DNA from 3 places in the Paenibacillus sp. MER TA 81-3 genome. Region 3 is predicted to be linked to each of the others. Evidence: riboswitches for the same ligand, from Rfam matches in the RefSeq annotation. Region 3 holds a riboswitch; each other region holds the start of a gene.
The links. A riboswitch is a leader RNA that binds a small molecule or an ion and turns the genes downstream of it on or off. The one in region 3 is predicted to bind cyclic di-AMP.

Region 1 (7,587 bases), on a different contig from region 3:
ACCTCATCTACTAGTTCCTGATCAAAAGGGATATTATTGAACAACCTCTACTATCGGAGTGTCAGATGTTCCGCAATGGGTCCCAATACAAGCACGGGCAAGAAGGTCAGTGCGCCGATAATGAACACGGTTCCGACGAGGATGGCCGTATACAGCGCATTGTCCGTACGAAACGTTCCGATCGTTTCTGGTATCCACTGCTTCTTAACCATCGAGTCTGCTACACCGAGCAGCGCAATAATCGAGATATACCGTCCGAACAGCATAACCAGGCCCGTAGAAATATTCCAAAATGGCGTGTTGTCTGCCAGCCCCTCGAATCCAGATCCATTGTTTGCTGCCGACGACGTAAACTCATACAGCACTTGAGAGATGCCGTGATAACCCGGATTGGTTATGGACCCCCTGCCCAAATCGGTCAGGAAAGCGATCGCCGTTGGAACTAAAATAATGAACGGATGGGCCAAAATAGCAATCGCCACCAACTTCATTTCCCTGGCCTCAATCTTGCGTCCCAGAAATTCCGGCGTTCTCCCGACCATAAGACCGCACAAGAACACGCCCAGTATGGCATACATCAACATATTGACCAAGCCGACACCGTCTCCGCCGAACACACAGTTCAGCATCATTTGCCCCAGCGGCACTAAGCCGCCGAGCGGCGTTAATGTATCATGCATATTGTTGACTGTGCCGGTCGTAGCTGCCGTCGTTACGGTCGTGAATAGGGCGGATTGGGCAATGCCGAAGCGCACCTCCTTCCCCTCCATGCTGCCTTGCGCAGCATCGATGCCAAGTGCGTTTATCGCCGGATTGCCTTGACTTTCCGCATAATAGGCCAGCGACAAAAACATGAGAAACAGCATGCTCATCGCACCGAAGATGACCCACCCTTGCTTCTGATTGCGGGCAAATTTGCCGAAGGTGTAAGTCAATGCAGCCGGGATGCACCACATCGATAATATCTCAATCACATTCGTAAGCGGGTTCGGGTTCTCGAACGGATGAGAAGAGTTCACCCCGAAAAATCCGCCGCCGTTCGTACCCAAGTGCTTAATCGACACCAGCGAGGCAACCGGGCCCCGCGCAATGGATTGCACGTCTCCTTGCAGCGTTGTCGCCTGCACCGTAGCCCCGAAGGTTTGCGGAACTTGCAATGCAACAAGAATAAGCGTCACAACAACTGCGAGTGGCAGCAGTAAGCGCGTATGCGCCTTGACAAAGTCAACGAAAAAGTTGCCAAGCGTATTTCCTTTGGACGTAATCCCGCGAATAAAGGCGATGGCCACGACGATACCGGTGGCCGCTGACGTGAACATCATCATCATAATGACCGCCATTTGCGAGAAATAGGTCAGCCCGGATTCACCGCTGTAATGCTGTAAATTCGTGTTAGTCATAAAGCTGATAATCGTATTGAACGAGAGTGTCGGCTCCATATTGTCGATGCCGTTCGGATTCAGCGGCAGCAGCTTCTGCACTCGCAAAATGATATATCCTAGCACGACCAGCACAATGTTGGTCAAAATCAAACTGAGCGTATATTTCTTCCACGACATGCCGGAGCGGTTCTTCAGACCCGCAATGCCATAAATGACATTCTCGAACGGTGTAAACAGCTTGTCGGTCCGGTTCGGTTGATTAGAGAACACATGGTACATATAGCTCCCTAATGGTTTGACAAGTAGAAGCAGCAGAATAAGAACCGCCGCAATTTGCAAAATCCCCATGGATAGGCTCCCCCTCTAATGTATAAGTTCGTCGTTCGGTTAAAATTTTTCCGGATGAATCAGCGCGTAAATTAAGTACAGGAACAGAAACACGATACAAATGGTGAGGAACATCATCGTTCGTCTCCTCCCGTTTGTTCGACAACTTTGCCGCACCATGCCAAAAATCCGCAGAACATGGAAAAGACAAGGGCTAGAGCAGCAATCATATATAGATCAGACATGTGACAACCTCTCTTCATTAGCATTGTTTTTAACACGCAATCGTGCTCTCACGCCCAAAAAAGGCAATAAAAAAGAAACCTGCGAGAAAAGGAACTTTCTCGTGGTTTCTGGGCACAGTCTATTAAACCGTGTCACACACGACGATCGTTGCCTCTCTCCGTACGCTTACGAGGTTAGCTGACGGATTCGGGCGCGAGAGTCGCCCTACCGACAGTGAACTGTCGGATTCACCCCGTGAGCTCGGTCAACTATGCGCCCAAGCTCGTTGGTTCCCCCGCTTTCTGCTTTACAGAAATTAAGCGATAAATTTGAAAAGGTACAAGCTATGATTTTCATTATTTTCATGAGAAGACAATAAAAAGCCACAGAGGCATAAACCCTGTGGCCGATTAATCGATCACGAGTCCTCATCCTCTCTCCTACGCTTACGAGGTTAGCTGACGGATTCGGGCAGTGAGAGTTGCCCTACCCCGGAATTAGACCCATAGAATCCAATTCCGCAGGATTCACCCCATGACCGTTCTCCGACTCTCACATCGGAATTCGATCAGATGTTGGTTCCCCCGCTTTCTGCTGTGCAGAAATTAAGCGATTCAGAATGCTGAACGGATAATTTAATTCATGAACGTATATTACGTCTCGGCAGTTACTTTGTAAAGCAGCCAAATTTCCAAAAATGACTAGAAAACGGCGGCTTTTGGTCTGCCAAAATCGATTTATACTTCTAAATCCATTTATCGCGTTCATTATCTCGTTCTTGCTCGGTATTTCAGAATACTTCCTCTGTAGGGCGCATCATATGAGCACAGTCTCCCTTCACCCATTTTGCGCAGAAATCGTGATGCGGTTTCTGCATTTTCAGAAAACATTAGCTTTTCGAAGAAACAACCGTAAAATCGCGAAATAAACAGTTCCTATTTGTAAATAAAACCAATTTCCCAGCCGATTCGATGAAAATATACGGTTTTTTAACTGTTTTCACATTGTACAAAGCATAAAGGAAATGAGTAAGATACGTGTCGTACACCATCATTCTTTCTGATTGTTCAATTATGCCGCAGCAACCCGCGGCAATCAGTCATGATGGCTTCGCTGCGCGCAAGACAATGCCTGGAGGGAATGAACATGGCAAAGCAGCAAGCGGAACGAATCATTAGCAATTTGGAATTGTATCAAATATCTGTGTCGTCCGGACACGGATTGGAAGGCGGCTCAAGGCCGCTAACGTTGGTATTGAAAATTTCCTGCGCAAACGGCGCCGTTGGTTGGGGCAAGTTACTGTTTTATCATACTGCTCCGCACTTTGATCTCATTCACTGGTCGCGGCGGCTGGATCAGGTAAAAGGGAAAACTGTAGTGGAAGCATTCGAGCTTGTGGAGGAGATGAAGGGAACGTGGTGCTTTGAGAAAGTTCAGCTTGCAAAGCTCGCCTTAAGGGATTTACTTCCTCTGTCCAGACACCGTTTCTGTCCAAAGGAACGCCTCTTAATGGAGAGATCGCAAGCCTATTATTGCATTATCTGAATGGGCTGCGGATAAACAGCGAAAGCCCCCAAAAATTGGGGGCCGTATGTATATTTGAACTCAATGAATAAGTCAGGCTGCTTGCTCCGCAAAAGAAGAGGCCGAGTATTTAAATGCGAGATAACCGAGGTAAGCATATACAGCTACAGAGATCAGGGAATTAACACTAATGGCCATAAAGGGAAACAAAATCAGAACGGCTTTCGCCCAAAGGCCATACGGCAAATACTTGATATCGCTGGATATAAGCGTCAGCCATACTCCTAGCAGAAAGGAATAACCAGCAACCGCGCTTAACGGAATCGTATAAAACATAAAGTCCAAGACACCATAGCTAGAATAGGGCAGCACCTTGAACAGTAAAGCTTGAAGAAACCCGACTCCTATCCCGCCAAATAATAAATACAGCCTAAAAGGCGAAGTCAATTACCTCATTTATCCTTATGCATGAATTTATAGAGAAGCGCCCTTATCGCGAGCCGGGCGGACAGGCGTATTTCCCGAATTGACGACAATCATGACGATTGTCAACTCCGCCGCCACTCCTAGCGATTGGGCAAGCGCACCGATAGTGCCGTTCCATCCAGGCGTCATCCAGACACATAAGATGAGAGTCGCAATCGTAAGAACGACGTTCCCCATTTGAGATCTCATCATCATTTTCGTCTGTCCGCGCATCATGATGATTCCGTTGCCATAGTCGATCCACGGAAAAATGAAGCTGTACAGCATGAGGACCCGCAGCGTGTCTAGGCTCGCACGCATCAATTCCTCGTTCGCCCCCATCACCTGCGTCAATATCCATGGTCCAATCGGTGTGAAGCTGAGCAGAGCCGTCAGCAACCCGGGAAGAAAGGCGAGTGTAAACGCAAAGCGTTTGACTTTCCTGCTATCCTTCGCATAGAAATTGAGCACGATTTGATGCAAATAAGTAAAAAAACTGAGCACAAGCAGGTTAATGCTGCTCGCAAGCGCAAACGAAGCAACCGCAAGCTGCTGTTCCGCCGTTTTCCCCAGCATGGCATTGATAGATGGTCCGATCAGAACGGCAATAAAGGATGAATATAATAGCGGCTTATAGAATTTGAAAATATGGGATCGGTTCGTAATGGCGTGACCTTCCACCTTATCGGGAATGCTATGTCTCAACAAGTTGCGTCCCTCCAACCAAGCGACCAGACATTCTATAGCCATCCCCGACAAAAAAATGATAGCTCCAGCCTTGCCGCTGTTCACACCCGTCCGAATAAAATACAGCGACAGACCATACATGGCAGCCAAACGGATTACCATCCCGATGGTCAGCCACTTCGTCCGCATATTATAAATAATGATGCCATGATATAAGCAGCGGATTCCCGAAAATATACTGACGAACATTAATATCCGGTATACACCAAGCGTCGGCTCTAAGGCTGCCTCCTCCACACCGAAGAAGTGGCGAAATACGACCGTACCGAGCGGAGTGTATGCAATAATCGTGTTGAGCAGCATAATGCAGGCCAACACATAGTTGCTGATTGAGGTCATCGCCCGGAAAGAATTCCGATCCCGAACCAAGGTTGAGCAGGTCTGCCTAAGCAGAATACCCGGCCGCTCCGTCAAGCTGTACAGGCTCAATGCGATGGCATAGGTAGAAATAATAAATTCCGGATTCGGTGACCTTGCAAGCGTACTGTTAATAATAACGTGGGATACCGTAACAAGAGTAGAAGAGAATCCTAAGGGCAGGAAAAAGGCAAGCATCTGCTTATACGTTACGGGATGTTCAGATATCGAGCTGTCATTCATGTTGTGTCCTCATTCAATATGATCGATTTGTAAAGCCTGAGTTCTAGTATACTGAACGCGGTCAGAAGTACCAATGAGCAATTTCCCGTCAATTCGCGAAAAAAGCCCCTGCTCGTTAATGGAGCAGGGACTTTCATCACTACAAAGTAAACTTGCGCAGCTCTTCTTGCAATTCCTTCATTTTCCGATTCAACACGACTGCAGAATCCGAAATTTCTTCGACGATTGCCAATTGTTCTTCGGAAGAAGCGGCCACGCTCTGCGAACTTTCTGATGAGCTTCTTGCAATTTCCGCCAGATTCTCAAGGGAAGCCGCCACCTCTTCACTGCCAGCGGACATTTCTTGAGCTGCGGCAGACACTTCTTGAACCTGTTCAGTAACATCTTGCACAGATGTCCATAACAGTTGAAAGTTATCGCCTGCGACCTGAACGATTTTCGCCCCTTCCTGCACCTCAATCGCGCTGTTTTCCATCGCTTCCGCCAACTGTCTCGTATACTTCACGATGGAATGGAGCATTTCGGCGATTTGCTCTGTCGAAGCCTTCGTTTGTTCGGCTAGTTGCCGCACTTCTTGCGCAACCACACCGAAGCCCCGTCCGTGCTCGCCCGCTCGCGCCGCCTCTATGGAAGCATTGAGCGCCAACAGATTCGTCTGCGTCGCTACATTGCCGATAATGCCAACAACCTGTTCAATCTGCTTCGATTGTTCGGTTAACGACTTCGTAATCTCCACGGAACGGTGGACAGAGGTGTTGATATGATTCATCTGCTTCATCGTCTGCTGCACGACTTCATTACCTTGCTGCGCCGCACCTGCTGCCTCAAGGCTGAGCTCTGATACCGTCGCGGTTGATTCGGCGATCCGTTGAATGCCGATCGCAATTTCCGACATCGCCGCTTTGCTCTCTTCCGCACCCTGCAGCTGTGTCTCCGAGCCGGAGGCGACTTCCTGAATGGATCCGGATATTTCATGACTCGACTGAGCCGTTTGCTCCGCGATAATCGATAGTTGATCTGACGATTCAGCCACATGGTCCGCCGTAGACTTTACATTCGCAACAAGCTGCTTAATGTGGATCATCATCACATTGAAGTTGTCTGACAGAACACCAATCTCATCTTTGGACGTGACCGGGATCGTCACGGTCAAATCGCCGTTCGCCGCCCGCTTCGACAGCTCGGACAATTGCTTCAACGGCAGGATGAGACGGCGGATCAGCAAGACAATAATAGCAATAAACATGGCACCGGTAGCCGCTCCGACTCCAACTGTTTTCCACAGCATCACGTTCAGGTCGTCATTAATTGTTTCATTATTGAAATCGACGGCAAAAATCGCTACGGTTTGATTTTGTTTGTTCTGGATTGGTTTAAAGGCCGTAATCCATTCCCCATCCTCATCCTCGTACATATCGCTAAGCCCGGTGCCCGTCTCCTTCATGTCCTGAACCGCTTGAATAAGCTCGGGCGGAAGCTCGTAGTTGTCACCAGGCTTTATGCCCGTGTCAATGAAAGACTGGCTCCCCTGCAGCAATTTCAAATACGATTTCCCATCCTGTTCGATCATTTCGGGAAAGAGCAAATACGTATTGCTGATGAAATTGTCCCGAATCATGCCATTCAAGCTATTATGTATCCATGCAATACTCTGATCCTTGACATATTGCAATGCGTCTAACGATTTTAGCTTCTCGGCCGCTCCGGCGATGCCCTCCCATTCGAGTTCGATTTGTTTGGTAAGGGTCGTATGGAGAGAAGATAGTTCTCCATTGTAAATGCTCCGTTCCATCATGTAAGAGAAGGTCGTGAACACACCTGACATGACAGCGAGAAGCACCGTCATAGCGACGACAGACTTGAATACCAGACTTTTGTTTCTCATAGATTAGCCCCCTTTTGACTGATGAGCAGGTTGAATACGGGCTGTTCCTTGCGTTGTCGCCGGTGTACACGTACCGTATGTCTGCTGTAGTAGCAATTTTACCAGCTATATATCGTCAATATTCGACAAAAATGAATAGCGATAGTTTAAATTTTAAATAAATTTTATGTGAATTTTTCTTTACAAAAAAAAAGCGCGCCCCTCTTTAGAAGATGACACGCTTACCCATACCGCTTCCGATTCGTGACATGAAGCCAGTTCATGATTGCAGCGCCTTGCGGACGCTTAATATATATTTGGATTGATCGAGCGGATTAACTCCTCGCCGCGGGCAAGTAACCGAGATGTCCGGCGGACATTGTTCATAGCCGTCAAAAAAGGTTGCGATCGTGCCGCGCCCTTTCGTCATGGAGCCAAGCTTGATCGGATAGT
Region 2 (7,587 bases), on a different contig from region 3:
CTTGCGTGCCGAACCTGCTTATTCGCACGATATTTGCTTTATCGGCAATGCATTCTGGAATCGCGTGAACCTATTCGACCATATGGCGTCCTTTCTTGCTGACAAGAAGGTAATCATTGCGGGCGGACATTGGGAGCGATTAAGCCGGTATGCGGTTCTCCGTCCGCATATTCGTCAAGGCTGGGTACCGATTGAAGAAACGGCAACGTACTATAACGGCGCTAAAATCGTTATTAATGTACACCGGCCTGTCGAGCATGGTTCAGACAACCGCAACAGCCATCAGTTAGGCGGGGAGTCCATAAACCCGAGAACCTACGAAATATCGGCTTGCGGTACGCTGCAAATGACCGATGTGCGCAGTGAGCTTGCAGAAATGTATACGCCGGGCGTGGATATTGAGACCTTCACCAGTCCTGAGGAGCTCATGAGCAAGATCGATTACTATTTGAAGCATGAAACGATCCGGCAGCGAGTCGCAGTGCAAGGATTGCACACGACATTGCTTAAGCATACGTTCGAGCATCGCGTACAACGGCTGCTGGAAACATTCGTTAGCTCTTAAAACCACTGATGACCAAAAGGAGAGATCTCATGCGAACATTTCGTATACGGCGAAGAAGACGGATCCGTACGGGGGTGGTTCATCCGAGGGAGCATTCTCGCCGCCAAGGACGCAAAGCCGGTTTTGAAGGAGGCTACCAAGAGGGATATTTGCGAGGGCGAGCGGATTATATTGTGAATACGACACAAGCGCAGGTGTCATCTCGCCCCTTGCATGTCTTGTATGTTTCGACCGGAAAAGGATACCCATACTCTCCGTTGGATGAAGGCATCATCTCGACGTTCCAGGGGATGGTAGGCCAGCTGTCCGTGGCAGGACCACGGGACCCGGTCGCCGCAACGGCAGTCCAGCTTCGTCCTGATCTTGTCGTCGCCTTGGATGGAATGGATTTCCCAGTCGAGCAAGTGGATGAAATCCGCGCTCATGGCATACGCACTGCGCTGTGGATTACGGACGATCCGTACTATACGAGCATGATGGCCGATATCGTTACGCATTATGATTATGTGTTCACACTCGAAGCGAACAGCGTTCCGTTCTATCAAGGGATTGGCGCGAACGCGCATTATTTGCCGTTCGCCGCCTTTCCGGGTCAATTCCGTCCCATCAAGACGAGATCTCCGCTCCGGCAAGATCTTACCTTTATTGGTTCGGCATATTGGAATCGGGTGAAGTCGATTGAACCGATTCTGCCGCAGCTGATCAAGCGCAACATCGTCATTTCCGGTCTCTGGTGGGACCGCCTTTCCGAATTCAGAAAATATGCGCATCACATCCAACTCGGCCGCTGGATGGATCCACAGGAGACCGCAGCGTCGTATAACGGTACGAAAATCGTCATCAACATGCACCGCGCACATGATGACGAATCGGTCAATCAGAACTCCGCCAACATCACTGCAGCTTCCCCGAATCCGCGCACCTTTGAAATATGCAGCTGCGGCACTCTGCAATTGACCGACGTGCGCGATGATTTAGCCCGGTTCTATACACCAGGAGAAGAAATCGAAACGTATAGCTCACCGGAAGAGATGCTTGATAAAATCGATTACTATTTATCACATGAGCAGGAACGCCGCGAGATTGCACTTCGTGGTTTGGCCAGAACATTGCGCGATCATACTTATGCGAACCGCCTTAATCAGATGTTAAGCATCATCTTCGGATGATGGAGCGCCCGGTCGATTACCGTCCGGGCTTTGTTATGTCTGTGCGCCTTCTTATCGGGTTGCCAAAGGAGTATTTTGGAGTGAAACGACAAGTAAATCGCTTACAACTGCCACTTTCAAGTGAAAAGCTTCATTTATCTCTTCCTATCACGAGGGGATAAGCTTCAGTGAGCGTTGATGAGAAAATGAATCCATTGATGAAGAGAAAGAGCTGTTTTATATCCAGATTTGCGCCGGATTGCTTGTAACAAGCTTTCATTTCCATTTACACCAAGCCCGGGAAAGGGGTAAGATTCAGTTCAGCAGTATCAATGAAATCCGTTGCGTCTTATTCGCTGAATCCCGCTGTCTGGCGGGAACGGGGGAACCAAATGAAGCGGACAGAGCTGACTGGCAGGATGATGCCGGTATGGCCGTTCGCAAGGGGTGAATCTGGAAGCCAGACAATTCGTCTGGTCCGGTAGGGGGACTCTTCGCCTCCGAATCCGTCAGCTAACCTCGTAAGCGTACGGAGAGAGGCGCGCCCGACTGTTAACTGTCGACGCACCTCTTTCTTCTAAAAGCAGGGCATCGGACACGACAGGAGGGAATTGAATATGTACGACGCGGAACGAATCATTACCGTGTTCGCACCGAATGCCATGGGCGTCGATTTCATTCGCCAGTTGAGAGGAGCAGGTCTTTCCGTTGCGGCTATCGCCAATAACGGTCGGCTTGTGAAGCGAATGGAGAAGCTGGGTGTCGCGCATGTATGTCGAGTCAACACGACTGATCCTAAAGAATGGAATATACCCGAAGTGCCAGTGGGGCGCTTCTTCTTGTTCGAACAAAGCTTTGTTTTGTCGTGTCGACTGCTTCAAGTATGCCGGCAATGGTCTTGTGAGCCGATTACGCTAATAACGAAGCGTCATCATCCGCGTTCCATTTACCGGCTTCTCGGTGCGGATTACGTCATTTATACACAGTCGGATCAGGTCTCTTTTTTGTTATCGGAATTTATTCTGGCGGGCTCTCGATCGCAGTCACCCACCGCATGAAATCGTGTTGTTTATGAGAATGGGCGATCGACAAATCTCTAGATTTCTCCACAGCCAAACTCGTCCTTGCAAGGGCGAGTTTTTTTGAGTTTACAGAATTCATAAAAATCGGAATAGAAGATGTTCAGAGCGCAGAACTCCCTTTCCTTTTTATCGAAAACATGTTGTCTGACTTCCGTGCAGTGGCCTTTCGCTCCATTCACCCGAAGAGCGTCGAGGATTAAGGCTCATGCGGTTACGTATATCCTGCCATGAAACGGCCGATCACGATGGCGGTGAACAAGAATGTCAAAGGACGTACCGCCTCCTGATGGAAGGGGAGAATGAAGCAAAGGATCGGATGAAGCGAATCACCGTCAGTTTGAACGCGCTATTTTCATGTATGAACTTTGTCTTTTGCAACTGATTGATGTCTTCTAATAATTCATAGATTCGGATTTCTACGGAACTGTATGGCGGCTGCTAGAGTAAACAGGAACTGGAAACGGACAAGTGGCTCTGCTTCGTAAATTGTACGCTTGTATTAGGTTCAAATGTCGTGCCGATACCCGTCGTGGACTAATATACTGTAGTACCTTGGCAAAGGAGGTGGAATGATACCTGTTCCCCGCAAGACGGCAGAACGGGCATAACCTGATGAAACCAAAGATGCTCTTATTCTCCCATTTATGCAACAAGACTTACATTACCGGCGCTGAAAAACTGCTTCTCTTTCTGACTCGTGAATTGCAGGCATACTACGATTGCGTGCTTGTTGTACCTGAAGCGGGACAGTTGTCTGCACAAGCATCAGCCTATCAGATTCCGTTTATTGTCCAGCCATGCCGATTGTTCTACTCGATGGTGTTGCCGTCGGCGAATTTGCATGCCGAGCTTGAGCATATACGGCAGCATTCGGAGTGGGATGCGGTCGTTCGGCTTCTGGCCGACCTGCGACCGGATATCGTGTTGACCAACACCTCGGTGCATGCGCTGCCGGCGCTTGCCGCCAAGTCGCTAGGCATACCGGTGCTGTGGCAGATTAATGAAGCGATTGCGGATAATGCATTCACCTCCAATGCCGTCTCGCTCATTCGAATGTTCAGCGATGGAATCATCGGAGTCTCGGAGACTACCCTTGCGCCGTTTCGCCGTTATGTTGCGGAGCCGCATGTTCCTGTATACGTGCTGCCTCCCTCTTGGCACATGGATTCATTGGAACCGGAACGATGGCCCGAGCTCAGGGCAAGGAAGCGGTATGAGCTTGATCTTTCTCCCGCTCACCATCTCATCGGTTATATATCCTCCGCCATATACGCCAACAAAGGTTTGGAACACTTTCTGCTCATGGCCCTTGAAGTAAGCGAACGTGTCAAGGATGCGCGTTTCGTGGTGGTTGGCGCCCCGGCGGATGAAACGTACTTTAAAACATGCAAGGACATGGTGAAATCAGCGCCCGCCAATCGCTTTCATTTTATTCATTTTGTGTCTTCCGTCCAGTCCATTTACCCTGCAATGGACATTGTGGTCATACCAAGCCTTGCCCCGGAAGGCTTCGGCTTAACTGCGCTGGAGGGTCTCGTGTTCGGCAAACCGGTGGTCGCTTACGGTTCGGGGGGATTAGCGGAAATTATGCGGGCTACCGGAAATAGGGAATCCATGGCCGAACCGGGCAACGTGAACCAATTAACGCAGAAGGTGTTAAATTTGGCGCTGCATCCGGATAAAGCCGAAGCGCTTGGCAGACGCAATCGGGAAGCGGCGGAGCGGGAGTTCGGCGCAGGAACATACCGAGATCGGTTAGCTCACATACTTGTTCAGCACGTCATCCATAATCCCGCTATCTATCGTCTCATTCAAGGCTCACCGCCTATCGTTTACTTGGAGGACCATGGTGCGTATCGTCCTATTCCCGCAGCTCATCGGTTCAAGTATGCGGATCCGGCACATGTCCGCCGCCTGCCAGATGCTGTGCTTGCTGCTCTGCCGAAAGGAGCAGCCGTGGAAATGCCCGGGACAGCGCCGCCCGCTCCGGTAGAAGGTACGCGGAAAGAACGGCCGCGCTGTAGAAAACGCAAGCGCCGAGCCCGCACGGTGAGAAGAAGTCGGCGTGTACTGAGGCGATTGCGCATTTCACCGAAGCGGCGCATCCGGGCCATTCGCAGAAGCGGGAACAGGAGAGTGCGGCAAGGGCGCAAGCGCGCGCAGCGCCGCAAACGTTCTTGAACTATTTCCTGCTTACATTCAGGAAGCAGACTAAATATTTTTTGAAACGAGGGGATAAGTGCGATGCGTGTCATGACGATTCTCGGAACACGTCCCGAAATCATTCGTCTCAGTGTCACGATGAAGAAGCTAGACCGACTGGCCGGGCGTCATGTCATCGTGCATACGGGACAGAACTTTACCCATACATTGAGCGACATCTTTTTTGAAGAGATGCAATTAAGGCAGCCTGATTATGTGATAAACCATAAGCAGCAAAGCTTCGGCGGACAGCTTGCTTCCATGTTTGAGCATGTCGAAATCATTTTGGAGAAAGAGCGGCCAGACAAAGTGCTGCTGCTCGGGGACACGAACAGCGCCTTATCTGCCATCATTGCTGAACGTATAGGCATTCCCGTCATGCATATGGAAGCGGGCAACCGCTGCTTTGATTTGGCGGTGCCGGAAGAGAAGAATCGCCGCGTCATCGACGCGATTTCTTCCATTAACATGCCGTACACCGAACAGAGCAAGCAGAATTTGATTCGCGAAGGCATTCCCAGCCAGCGGATCGTGGTGACGGGGAACCCGATTTACGAAGTTCTTCTCCATTATCAGGCGCAAATTAATGCAAGCCCCATTCTCGAACAGCTCCAATTACAGCCGCAGCAATATTTCATCGTGACAGCCCATCGCGCAGAGAACGTAGACGACCCCGAGCATTTGATTCAAATTGTGCAAAGCTTGAATACCATTGCCGAGACACAACAGCTCCGTTTAATCTTCAGCATTCACCCACGAACCAGATCTAAATTGACCCAGCATCGTATCAAGCTGCATCCGCTAGTCGAGAGTTATGAGCCGTTCGGTTTTTTTGACTTCGTCCGGCTGGAGCAGCATGCGCGCTGTGCCATTACAGATAGCGGCACCGTACAGGAGGAGTGCTGCATCTTTCAGGTGCCGACCGTAACCATCCGCAATTCGACCGAGCGTCCCGAAACCATTGATTGTGGAAGCAACGTCGTATCCGGATTGCAAGCCGACAACATCGTTGATGCGGTATCCATTATGACGGCTTTGCCTACCGGCTGGAGCTGTCCGGACGGATACGTAACGAAGGATGTATCGGATAAAGTAGTTAAATTTTTGCTTGGAGGGAACATCCATGTTTAATGACACGCGCATTCTTGTGACTGGCGGCACCGGTTCATGGGGACATGAGCTAGTTCGGCAGCTGTTACCGCAAAATCCGAAAAAAGTGACGATATTCTCTCGCAATGAATCAAGTCAGGTGGCGATGAGCCGTGCGTTTGAAGATGATAGGTTAAGCTTCTGCGTCGGTGACATACGGGACAAGGATGCGCTCATGCACGCGTGCCAGGAAGTGGACTACATCTTTCATCTCGCTGCACTCAAGCACGTGCCTGTATGTGAAGAACAGCCGTATGAGGCATTAAAGACTAACGTCATTGGAACACAGAACGTCATTGAGGCAGCAGTTGAAAATAAAGTGAAGAAGGTCATTTACATCTCCACAGATAAAGCAGCTAACCCGTCGAATTTCTATGGCATGACCAAAGCGATCGGAGAAAAGTTGATTGTATACGCAAATCTGCTGCGTTCCTCTACCAAATTCGTCTGTGTGCGCGGCGGCAATGTGCTCGGCACCAACGGCAGCGTTATCCACCTGTTCATGAATCAAATCAAGACGAAGTGCCAAATTGGAATTACCGATAAAAAAATGACACGTTTTTTTCTCACTTTGCAAGATGCGGTCACGCTTTTGTTTAAAGCGACAAAAGAGAGCTTCGGCGGTGAAGTTTTCGTCATGATGATGCCGACCTGCCGCATTATCGACTTGGCAGAAGTGCTGATCGATCATTCGGGTCAAGATAATGTGCGCATTGTCGAGACAGGCATTCGTCCCGGTGAGAAAATTCATGAAATATTGATGAGCGAATATGAAAGTTTGACGACTATCGTGTATGACGACGCCTACTTAGTTATTTTGCCGACCCTTGATTTACCTAGGTTAAAAGAGAAATACAGCCGATACTCTCCGGTCGATTTCTCCAGCTTCAGCTCAGAGCACGATCTGATGAATAAAGACGCTATCGCAGCGCTGCTGAAGCGGGGAGGCTTCTTGAAATGAAAATTCTCGTCATCGGGGGCAACGGAATGGCGGGCCATATTCTGGTCCGCTACTTCCGGGAACAAAGGAACGTCGCCTTGTTCTATACGTGCCGTGATGCAACAGATGAACACGCTCTAATATTGGATGTGACCGATACGGAGCAAGTGGAACGACTCGTAACTGCCGTGCGTCCTCATGTCATCATCAATGCCGTCGGCATGTTGAATGAAGCGGCGGCACAAAGGCCGATCGAAGCCTATCAAGTGAACGGACTGCTGCCGCATCGTCTGCGGCAGATTGCTGACCGAATGGGAGCGCGTGTCATTCATATTAGCACTGACTGTGTGTTTTCCGGGCTTAAAGGGCAGTACCGGGAAGACGATAAAACAGATGGATCCTCTCTATACGCGGTAACCAAAAAGCTGGGTGAGTTAACCGTTGCACCACACCTCACCATACGCACCTCGATTATCGGACCTGAAATCCGACCGCAAGGCA
Region 3 (7,587 bases):
TTCAAGGATTTCCCTGTAAGGATTGATGATCTTGTCATAGTGCTCCCCATACTTCTCTGCCAATTGATTGCCGAAATCCCGCTCAATCCGATCCATAATGACGTCGTGATAGAAGCCGTTTTGCAGCAGCTCGACCACGGAAGGATGATCGGTTTCCAATGCGGACAGCTTGAGTGACTTGCCGAAGCTGCCAATGAGCGCGGAACGGGAGTCGCAGAGAATGGAAAAACGTCTGGGTTCCAGATACTTCCACCCTTCGCTCCGCCTATGCACCAAAACATGCTTTAATCGGGTATGGCATTCGCCGGTAGAAATAACCGTTACAGCAACACCCCGTCGTTCCGCCTCCAGCAGCGACTCTTCGAACCAGCTTACATCTTCCGCCCATATGTCCGCCACGATGCTTTTATCTGCATTGGACAACAAACGTCGAATGGTCGTTTCCAGCGCTTTATCGCCCTGCCAGTTATAGAACGACGCGGACTTCCGTGGAGGGGACTGCAATTGCTCCAGCAGCGTGTGGGCTGTCTGTTCAAAATCCGTCTTCAGCAGTCGAACGAGCTGCTCAATGGGCACGGCGCCGTATAAAACAGGTTCGGCTTCAACCGCCCGGCACATTCCTTTGTCTGTCAAAGACCGGAGTGCCGCATACACATTTGAGCGGGATACAGATACTTTTTTGGCCACCTCATAACCCGATATGTTCGGTACTTCATGCAGTACCAAGTAGCATCTTGCTTCCAGATCGGATAAACCGATTTTCCGAAGTTCATCAATCAAATGAGTTGCCTCCTTTTTGAAATGTTTATTATAGTGTTATTTTAAAATACTACTTTTAGTATATCAATACATTGTTCAATTATCCGGGAGATGAAAGCCACCCAAAAAAGACGAAGAACAACAAATATTGTATAAGAATGAGGACATAAACTCGTCTCCAAACTTTTCGAGCTTGCGGATCTAATCGCTCAAAAGCATAGCCTGCACGTTTTTCTAATTTTATAATTTGATAAACATACATATTAAGACCAAACAACAGTATAAACCCAATACAGCCCCACAACACAGATTTTTCATAACGATACAGCAGTCTTGAAACGTAAACTTGTGTAAATAACATAACAACACCTATCGTGATCATCCATACCGTAAATAACCAAGTGTAAGTGTCATTCATAACGAATTCCGCCTTGAATCTGAAAATAACCACCACATGATGAACTGCAGCATACTCATCCAACCTATGAATAGCAAAGAATCCCCATTGATTGAACTCAATACCTGACTGACTAACGAGAATGGCTCTGCAAATAAATGAATAGAGTGAAAACGCAGAAATCTTCCTATGTAGACCCCAATGCTGCACAGGATTATAAAAGCCAATAGGATCGTCTTGCTCCACTTTATATGTAAGATAAGACTGTGAATCTGTTTTAACATAAGAATGTAATAATAAATAGCCAATACTACTCCGCTTATTAAAACAAAAAAGTTCCACCATTCCTCAACAATCAAACCTTTTTTAAAATTAAACTCAAAAATTTTGAGATGAATGAGATCCGTTATCACGTAAAGGACATTAGGGGATAACAGTATAAAAACAATATAAAAAGCGGCACTAACGGGGATTTCCCGCTTGCTCTTTGCTTTAAATAAGGGCAATAAAAAAGCAAGCTCCAAAGCGGCAAAAGCCAGAAACATATTTAAAATCATAAATGAATAGGCCGTATCAAAAATGATAAGCATCAGTATATAGGCGAAAAAACAAAGTCGTGCTTTTGCGCGTTCATCCATAAGAAACCTCCTTTACATTGATCCGGGACTGCTGCAGATGAGGTCAAGCCGATTACATCGCATGTATAAGCACGAGGTGAGTGTCCGCCCTTGTTGTTCCATCCTACGCTGAAAATATGGCTGCACGATACACAAATATTGTAGCAAAATGGCTTAAAAAATGATATTTATGAACCTTACAGGACACTTACACATTTTGTAATGTGGAGTTGATGTGAATCTGACGTTTCATTCCCGCATCTCTTCCCGAACGGGCCGGACATCTTGGGGTATGTGCGCAGGTTCTATATATACATACTCGACATCGAATATTCCTGAATATCCGAACAAATCTCCGAATTTCGGATTGGCAACGCGCCGTTTTTTGCTACCGACATCTCGATCTCCACAGCAAGATGCTGATGTGTGCCGATGAGGACCGAACGACGCAGCAAAGCCCCTGTCCGTCTTGGACAGGGGCAGTCTTAAATCAATCGCCTGCAGTGCTCTTATGATTCGGTAATGACGATCTGATCCTTGCCGCCATACACCGTCCACCAAGGCTTCGCCGCTTGCTGCAGCACTCGATTCAAATGCTCCATGCGCTGCACGCCTTCATCCTTCAGCCATGCGCGCAGGCCAGTATCGCCATTCTCGCCATACACGGCAATGCCGTCTTGCCAAGTGGCGCGGCCACAGAGCACGCCTGAGAACGGAACGCCTGCTTCGCCAGCGAACTCCAGCGTCTCAATGAAGTCCTCGTTCGAGACGCCGCCGCTCAAATAAATAAACGGAACCGTCGCAATTGACGCCGTATCCCTAAAGTGCTGCAGCGCCTCTTCGCGCGTATATACCGCTTCCGCTTCATGGCCCCGGTTCGCTGCCGTGCCAGACACGTATGTCATGTTGACCGGCACTTCGACCTTGAGACAGTCGAGGTGATACTGCGGCTTCGTGAATTCGCGCATGCTTTTCTTCACTTTGTCCGGCTTCACCTTAGCGTATTCCGGACCCTTCGCATCGGCAATGTCGTCACAATACGTGACCGGTTCGAAGAAAAACGGAATATCGTTCGCCTTGCACTCGGCGCCGACACGCTCGATGAACGCGTGCTTCTGGTCGTTAATGTGCGCCGCATCGTCTGGGTCGTAGTACATCAATATTTTGATGGCGTCTACGCCTTTGTCCGCATATCGGCGAACAGACCACTCCGGCAGCAAGTCGGGGAGGCGCCCTTGGACGGTAGCGTCATAACCGGTCTTCTCGTAGGCGATGAGCAGTCCTGACTGCTTATCACGCGCTTCCGCTGCGCTCCAGCCAAATTCCGGATCTAGCAGAATGGCCGTGCTGTATGGGGTCAATTCCTCGGTTACGGCCACCTTGAATTCTTCCACATGCTTCACGTCGGCTTCGTGGCCGAGCGCCTTGGTCAGCGACTTCTTCAACGAACCGCGCTGATCGAGCGCTGTTGCAATGACCAATCCGTGTTCGTCCGACAAGCGTGTTAACGCTTCGTATTTGCCTTTTGTCATCTTGACTTTCATACCAAGCACCCCAATCGTACATTTTTCCTTCACTACTTCATTACATCAATATTCCCATCATGAAACGTTTCATGATGAAAAAATGACAAATACAGAACATTCATGAACGATTTTCAACAATAATTCAAGTCTTTTCGTTGTGACTCTGCTTCCAGCTCCATTTGAAACGGTGACGTTAGCTCTAGAAATGAATTGTAAGAATGTGCCACTGCGTGCTATATTCAACTGATATATCGGACAATAAGGGGGAAGGGATGTAGATGAGTCAAATGATAAACTATTATTCTTCGTTCGACGAATGGGGACGTCTCGAGCGGGAACCTTTGGAGTTCACGGTCAATTGTCATTATATTAAATCGCACCTCCCGGAAAAAGGACACATCCTAGATATCGGGGCAGGTCCCGGAAAATATGCGATAGAGCTGGCGAAATCCGGATATGACATCACATTGGCGGACATTACACCAAAGCTGGTCGAAAGCGCACGAGAGAAGGTACGGGAATACGGGCTTGAGCGCCAGTTTCAAGGCTTTGACGTTGCCGATGCGAGAAATTTGCAGTTGTATGCCGATGAGCAATTCGATGCTTCTTTGATGTTAGGCCCATTGTATCATTTGCAGCAGGAGGAAGACCGGGTTAGCGCTACTCAGGAATTGCATCGTGTGACAAAGTCAGGCTGCCTTGTCTTCGTCGCATTCATGCCGAGAATGAGGCACGTGGCAACTTCGCTGTTATATCCGCAGCATTGGAAGCCCAATGACACAATAGAAGGGCTGACCGAGTTTATGTGCACCGGAATTTTCAATCATAGCGACGAAGGAAGGTTTACGGGAGCCTATTATTTTCCCATAGAAGAAATTGAGCCGTTTATGGAAGCGCATGGGTTCGAACAAGTTAAGCTCATCGGATCGGGCAGCATTGCGGGCTTGATGAAGCCGGAGCACTGGCAATATTGGCGCGACCAAGGGGAATCAGCGTTTCAATCGATCATGCAAATTGTTATGGATGCAGCAGACAGTCCATACATCCTAGGAACCTCGTCTCATTTGTTGTATATAGGGAAAAAAGTATAGGCTGAACTTCTCAGATGGTTATATTTTCTTTAAATAACATTAAATATAAAATGAATCGAACGGGAATCCGTGTTACGATCTGAACGTACCAAAAATAAGGCCGAAGCTCATCTGAGCACGGGGGAACCACACATTGGGGTGAAGTCGCATAGATGCGGCAGGGGTAATCCTCTTTGACCCGAACCCGTCAGCTAACCTCGTAGGCTGCAAAGGGAGAGATAATCTGAATGAAAAGTACGTTCAAGAAAGTCGTTATCACGGGAGCACTCGTTCTGGCACCAGTCGTGGCAGCAGGTTCGGCAATGGCCGCTCCGCTGAATGTTGCAGCTCAAGCACCTAATCAAAATCTGACGAACATCGATTGCTCCGGCTTCGATTTCAATACGATGCTGCAAGGCAATGAGCAGAACAATCAGAACTTGACCGATATGTTGAACAAGCTGTTTCCTAATACGAAGCCTGTAGTCACACAACCAGATGCTGCGGTACCGAACAAGAGCAAGCCTGAACCGGCTACTCCGGCGCCAAGCAAGCCAGCACCAACAACACCTGCAACAGGTACGGCAAATCCGAATCAAGGCGTGACGGCTAACTCCGATTTCGCCGCGCAAGTGGTTGATTTAGTGAACCAAGAGCGTGCCAAAGCAGGACTTGAGCCATTGAAATCGGACGCGGCGCTTACTAATGTCGCAATGGTGAAGGCGAAAGACATGTACGACAACAATTACTTTGATCATAATTCGCCGACCCTTGGCTCTCCGTTCGATCTGATGCAGTCCAAAGGGATCCAATATCGTACCGCTGGCGAGAACATTGCCAAAGGACAACGCACACCGGAAGAAGTAATGAATGCGTGGATGAACAGTGAAGGTCACCGTAAAAACATTCTGAACGCAAGCTATACTTCAATCGGCGTTGCATACTACAATGGTGAGTGGGTACAAGAATTTACAGGATAATGACGAACTTTGAAGCCGAAGCCTGCAGAGCAATCTGCAGGCTTTATTTTGCGCTCGTGAACGGAAAACGATGCAGTTGACGTTATGGATCTTTCTCGCTATGGCGCTTGGCGTCGGGATCGTTTCTATATTTCCGGGATGGGGCGTGTATTCAAAGACGTTAAGGTGCTGATCTTATCACTCGTGCAGAACTGGATTATCGGCCCGCTTCTCATGTTCTTGCTGGCGATTCTTTTGCTGCCCGACCATCCTGAATATATGGTTGGTCTCATCTTGATTGGCCTCGCACGCTGCATCGCAATGGTCATCATATGGAATGATCTGGCGCAGGGAGACACGGAATATGCTGCAGGGCTAGTTGCGTTCAACTCCGTATTTCAGATGATATTTTTCCCTATCTACGCTTATGTATTCGTGACTGTTATTCCAGAGTGGCTCGGAATGGAAGGAGCCATCATATCGATTACGATGCTTGAGGTTGTGCAATCGGTATTCATTTATTTGGGCATTCCATTTCTGGCAGGCGTGCTGACCCGGTTCGTGTTGGTGCGGGCGAAGGGCAAGGAATGGTATGAAAAGTCGTTCATTCCGCGCATCAGTCCGCTGACATTAATCGCTTTGCTGTTCACGATCGTCGTGATGTTCTCCTTGAAAGGAGACATGGTCGTCAGCCTTCCGCTCGATGTTGTCCGGATTGCGATTCCGCTGCTGCTCTATTTCGTTTTGATGTTCTTCATCTCGTTCTTCCTAGGAAGACGAATCAGAGCAGGTTATCCGGTGTCGACTACACTGGCATTCACGGCAGGCAGCAACAATTTCGAATTGGCGATTGCGGTTGCTGTCGGTCTATTCGGCATCCATTCTGGAGCAGCCTTTGCCGCGGTCATCGGACCATTGGTCGAAGTTCCGGTCATGATCGGACTAGTTCGGATCGCTCTGCGGATGCAATCCTTATTCCCAACCAAATCAAAACATCCATAGAGAGTGAGGAAATCGAAATGACAGCGAAAAAGACGATATATTTTTTCTATGCGGGCAAATCCTGCAAAAGCCAGATGGGAAACGGCAGAAACGGACAAGTAATGGCAAGTTTCTGTGCTGATACCTAAAAATTGCGCATATGGTGAAGTATATCTCATTACAGTAAGAACGGAGGTTCTTCCCTTGCACAATAATCCTGCTCACCAGCAGTTGGTTTATCAGGCTGACCCCGCGATGGTTCAAGCCATGCATTCGGCCAGGGAAAAAGTTCACCATGTCTGCAACATGTATAAGGATCGGCATGTGCGAGTTCAGACGGTTGACGGTCAAGTATATGATGGGGTCATCTCAAATGTCGATAGAGATTATCTTTATTTGCATACCCAGCATCCCATGCCGCAACGCTCACTGTACGGTTCGTATTATTTTAATAACGACGTCATTTTGCCATTGGTGTTGTATAATTTGCTGGTCATTTCTTTGTTATAGTCATCAGACAGCGTCTGCTGCACGGTTGAAACAAAAGAGTCCTTGTACACTAAAGTGCAAGGACTTATTTGCGCGTCCGCAGCGTCCATATTAAAATCGGCCGCCCTCGCGCGCTCTTACCTCCTGATGCTTGATACAGGGAGACTTGCCGTATACAATAGGAAGGTACTTCATCTCGATACCAATAGAGAAGGAGTAAGTGAATATATTGCGTCATATATTAGTTAAAGGAGGGGTGACTGTGGCATTTGGCGCTAGAGTATTGAAGACGGGGATCGCGGTTACCCTGTCGCTATATATCAGTATGTTCCTGCAATTCAAGACACCGGTCATTGCCGCGGTAGCTGCGATCTTCGCGATGCAGCCGTCCATCTACCGTTCTTGGCGTTATTTTCTGGACCAGTTCCAGACTAATACGGTTGGAGCAGTAGTAGCATTATTGGCGGGGATGGCCTTTTCCAATGCACCGATTGCGGTAGGTATCGTCTGTATTCTGGTCATTATGATATGTTTGAAAATGAAAATGGAAGAGACCGTCGGTCTGACGCTCGTGACGGTCATTACGGTAATGGAAGCCTCGGGACAATGGGATTATGCATTGATTCGATTCGTGCAAATCCTGATTGGCATCGGTTCGGCGTTTCTCATTAACATTTTGTTCTTCCCGCCGAATCCGAAGGTTCAATTCATCGGGCAGATCCAGACCGTCTTCAACAAGATGTCGCTGCTTCTGCGCACGATTATTTCGGATGAGATCAAGGAAGCCGC

Region 1: it holds a riboswitch for cyclic di-AMP, as region 3 does, so the genes downstream of both, kdpF (K(+)-transporting ATPase subunit F) here and M3650_RS02765 (CAP domain-containing protein) in region 3, are expected to answer to the same signal.
Region 2: it holds a riboswitch for cyclic di-AMP, as region 3 does, so the genes downstream of both, M3650_RS10600 (hypothetical protein) here and M3650_RS02765 (CAP domain-containing protein) in region 3, are expected to answer to the same signal.

Annotation. Positions count from the first base shown of each region.
Region 1 is NZ_JAMAWB010000008.1:147,867-155,453, reverse strand. Features, by position in the region: gene kdpA (potassium-transporting ATPase subunit KdpA) at 51-1,730, opposite strand; gene kdpF (K(+)-transporting ATPase subunit F) at 1,770-1,844, opposite strand; cyclic di-AMP (ydaO/yuaA leader) riboswitch at 2,102-2,267, opposite strand; cyclic di-AMP (ydaO/yuaA leader) riboswitch at 2,363-2,556, opposite strand; gene M3650_RS13450 (hypothetical protein) at 3,081-3,479, shown strand; gene M3650_RS13445 (hypothetical protein) at 3,552-3,794, opposite strand; gene M3650_RS13440 (MATE family efflux transporter) at 3,933-5,270, opposite strand; gene M3650_RS13435 (methyl-accepting chemotaxis protein) at 5,410-7,155, opposite strand; gene M3650_RS13430 (hypothetical protein) at 7,415-7,587, opposite strand, start outside.
Region 2 is NZ_JAMAWB010000006.1:226,180-233,766, forward strand. Features, by position in the region: gene M3650_RS10590 (CgeB family protein) at 1-565, shown strand, start outside; gene M3650_RS10595 (CgeB family protein) at 595-1,734, shown strand; cyclic di-AMP (ydaO/yuaA leader) riboswitch at 2,058-2,257, shown strand; gene M3650_RS10600 (hypothetical protein) at 2,331-2,771, shown strand; gene M3650_RS10605 (glycosyltransferase family 4 protein) at 3,408-4,976, shown strand; gene wecB (non-hydrolyzing UDP-N-acetylglucosamine 2-epimerase) at 5,040-6,128, shown strand; gene M3650_RS10615 (polysaccharide biosynthesis protein) at 6,121-7,107, shown strand; gene M3650_RS10620 (dTDP-4-dehydrorhamnose reductase family protein) at 7,104-7,587, shown strand, end outside.
Region 3 is NZ_JAMAWB010000002.1:110,972-118,558, reverse strand. Features, by position in the region: gene M3650_RS02790 (TrmB family transcriptional regulator) at 1-780, opposite strand, end outside; gene M3650_RS02785 (hypothetical protein) at 860-1,177, opposite strand; gene M3650_RS02780 (DUF1361 domain-containing protein) at 1,174-1,794, opposite strand; gene M3650_RS02775 (tagatose 1,6-diphosphate aldolase) at 2,283-3,317, opposite strand; gene M3650_RS02770 (class I SAM-dependent methyltransferase) at 3,578-4,390, shown strand; cyclic di-AMP (ydaO/yuaA leader) riboswitch at 4,479-4,611, shown strand; gene M3650_RS02765 (CAP domain-containing protein) at 4,618-5,349, shown strand; partial or broken gene arsB (ACR3 family arsenite efflux transporter) at 5,420-6,330, shown strand; gene M3650_RS02755 (hypothetical protein) at 6,514-6,819, shown strand; gene M3650_RS02750 (FUSC family protein) at 7,061-7,587, shown strand, end outside.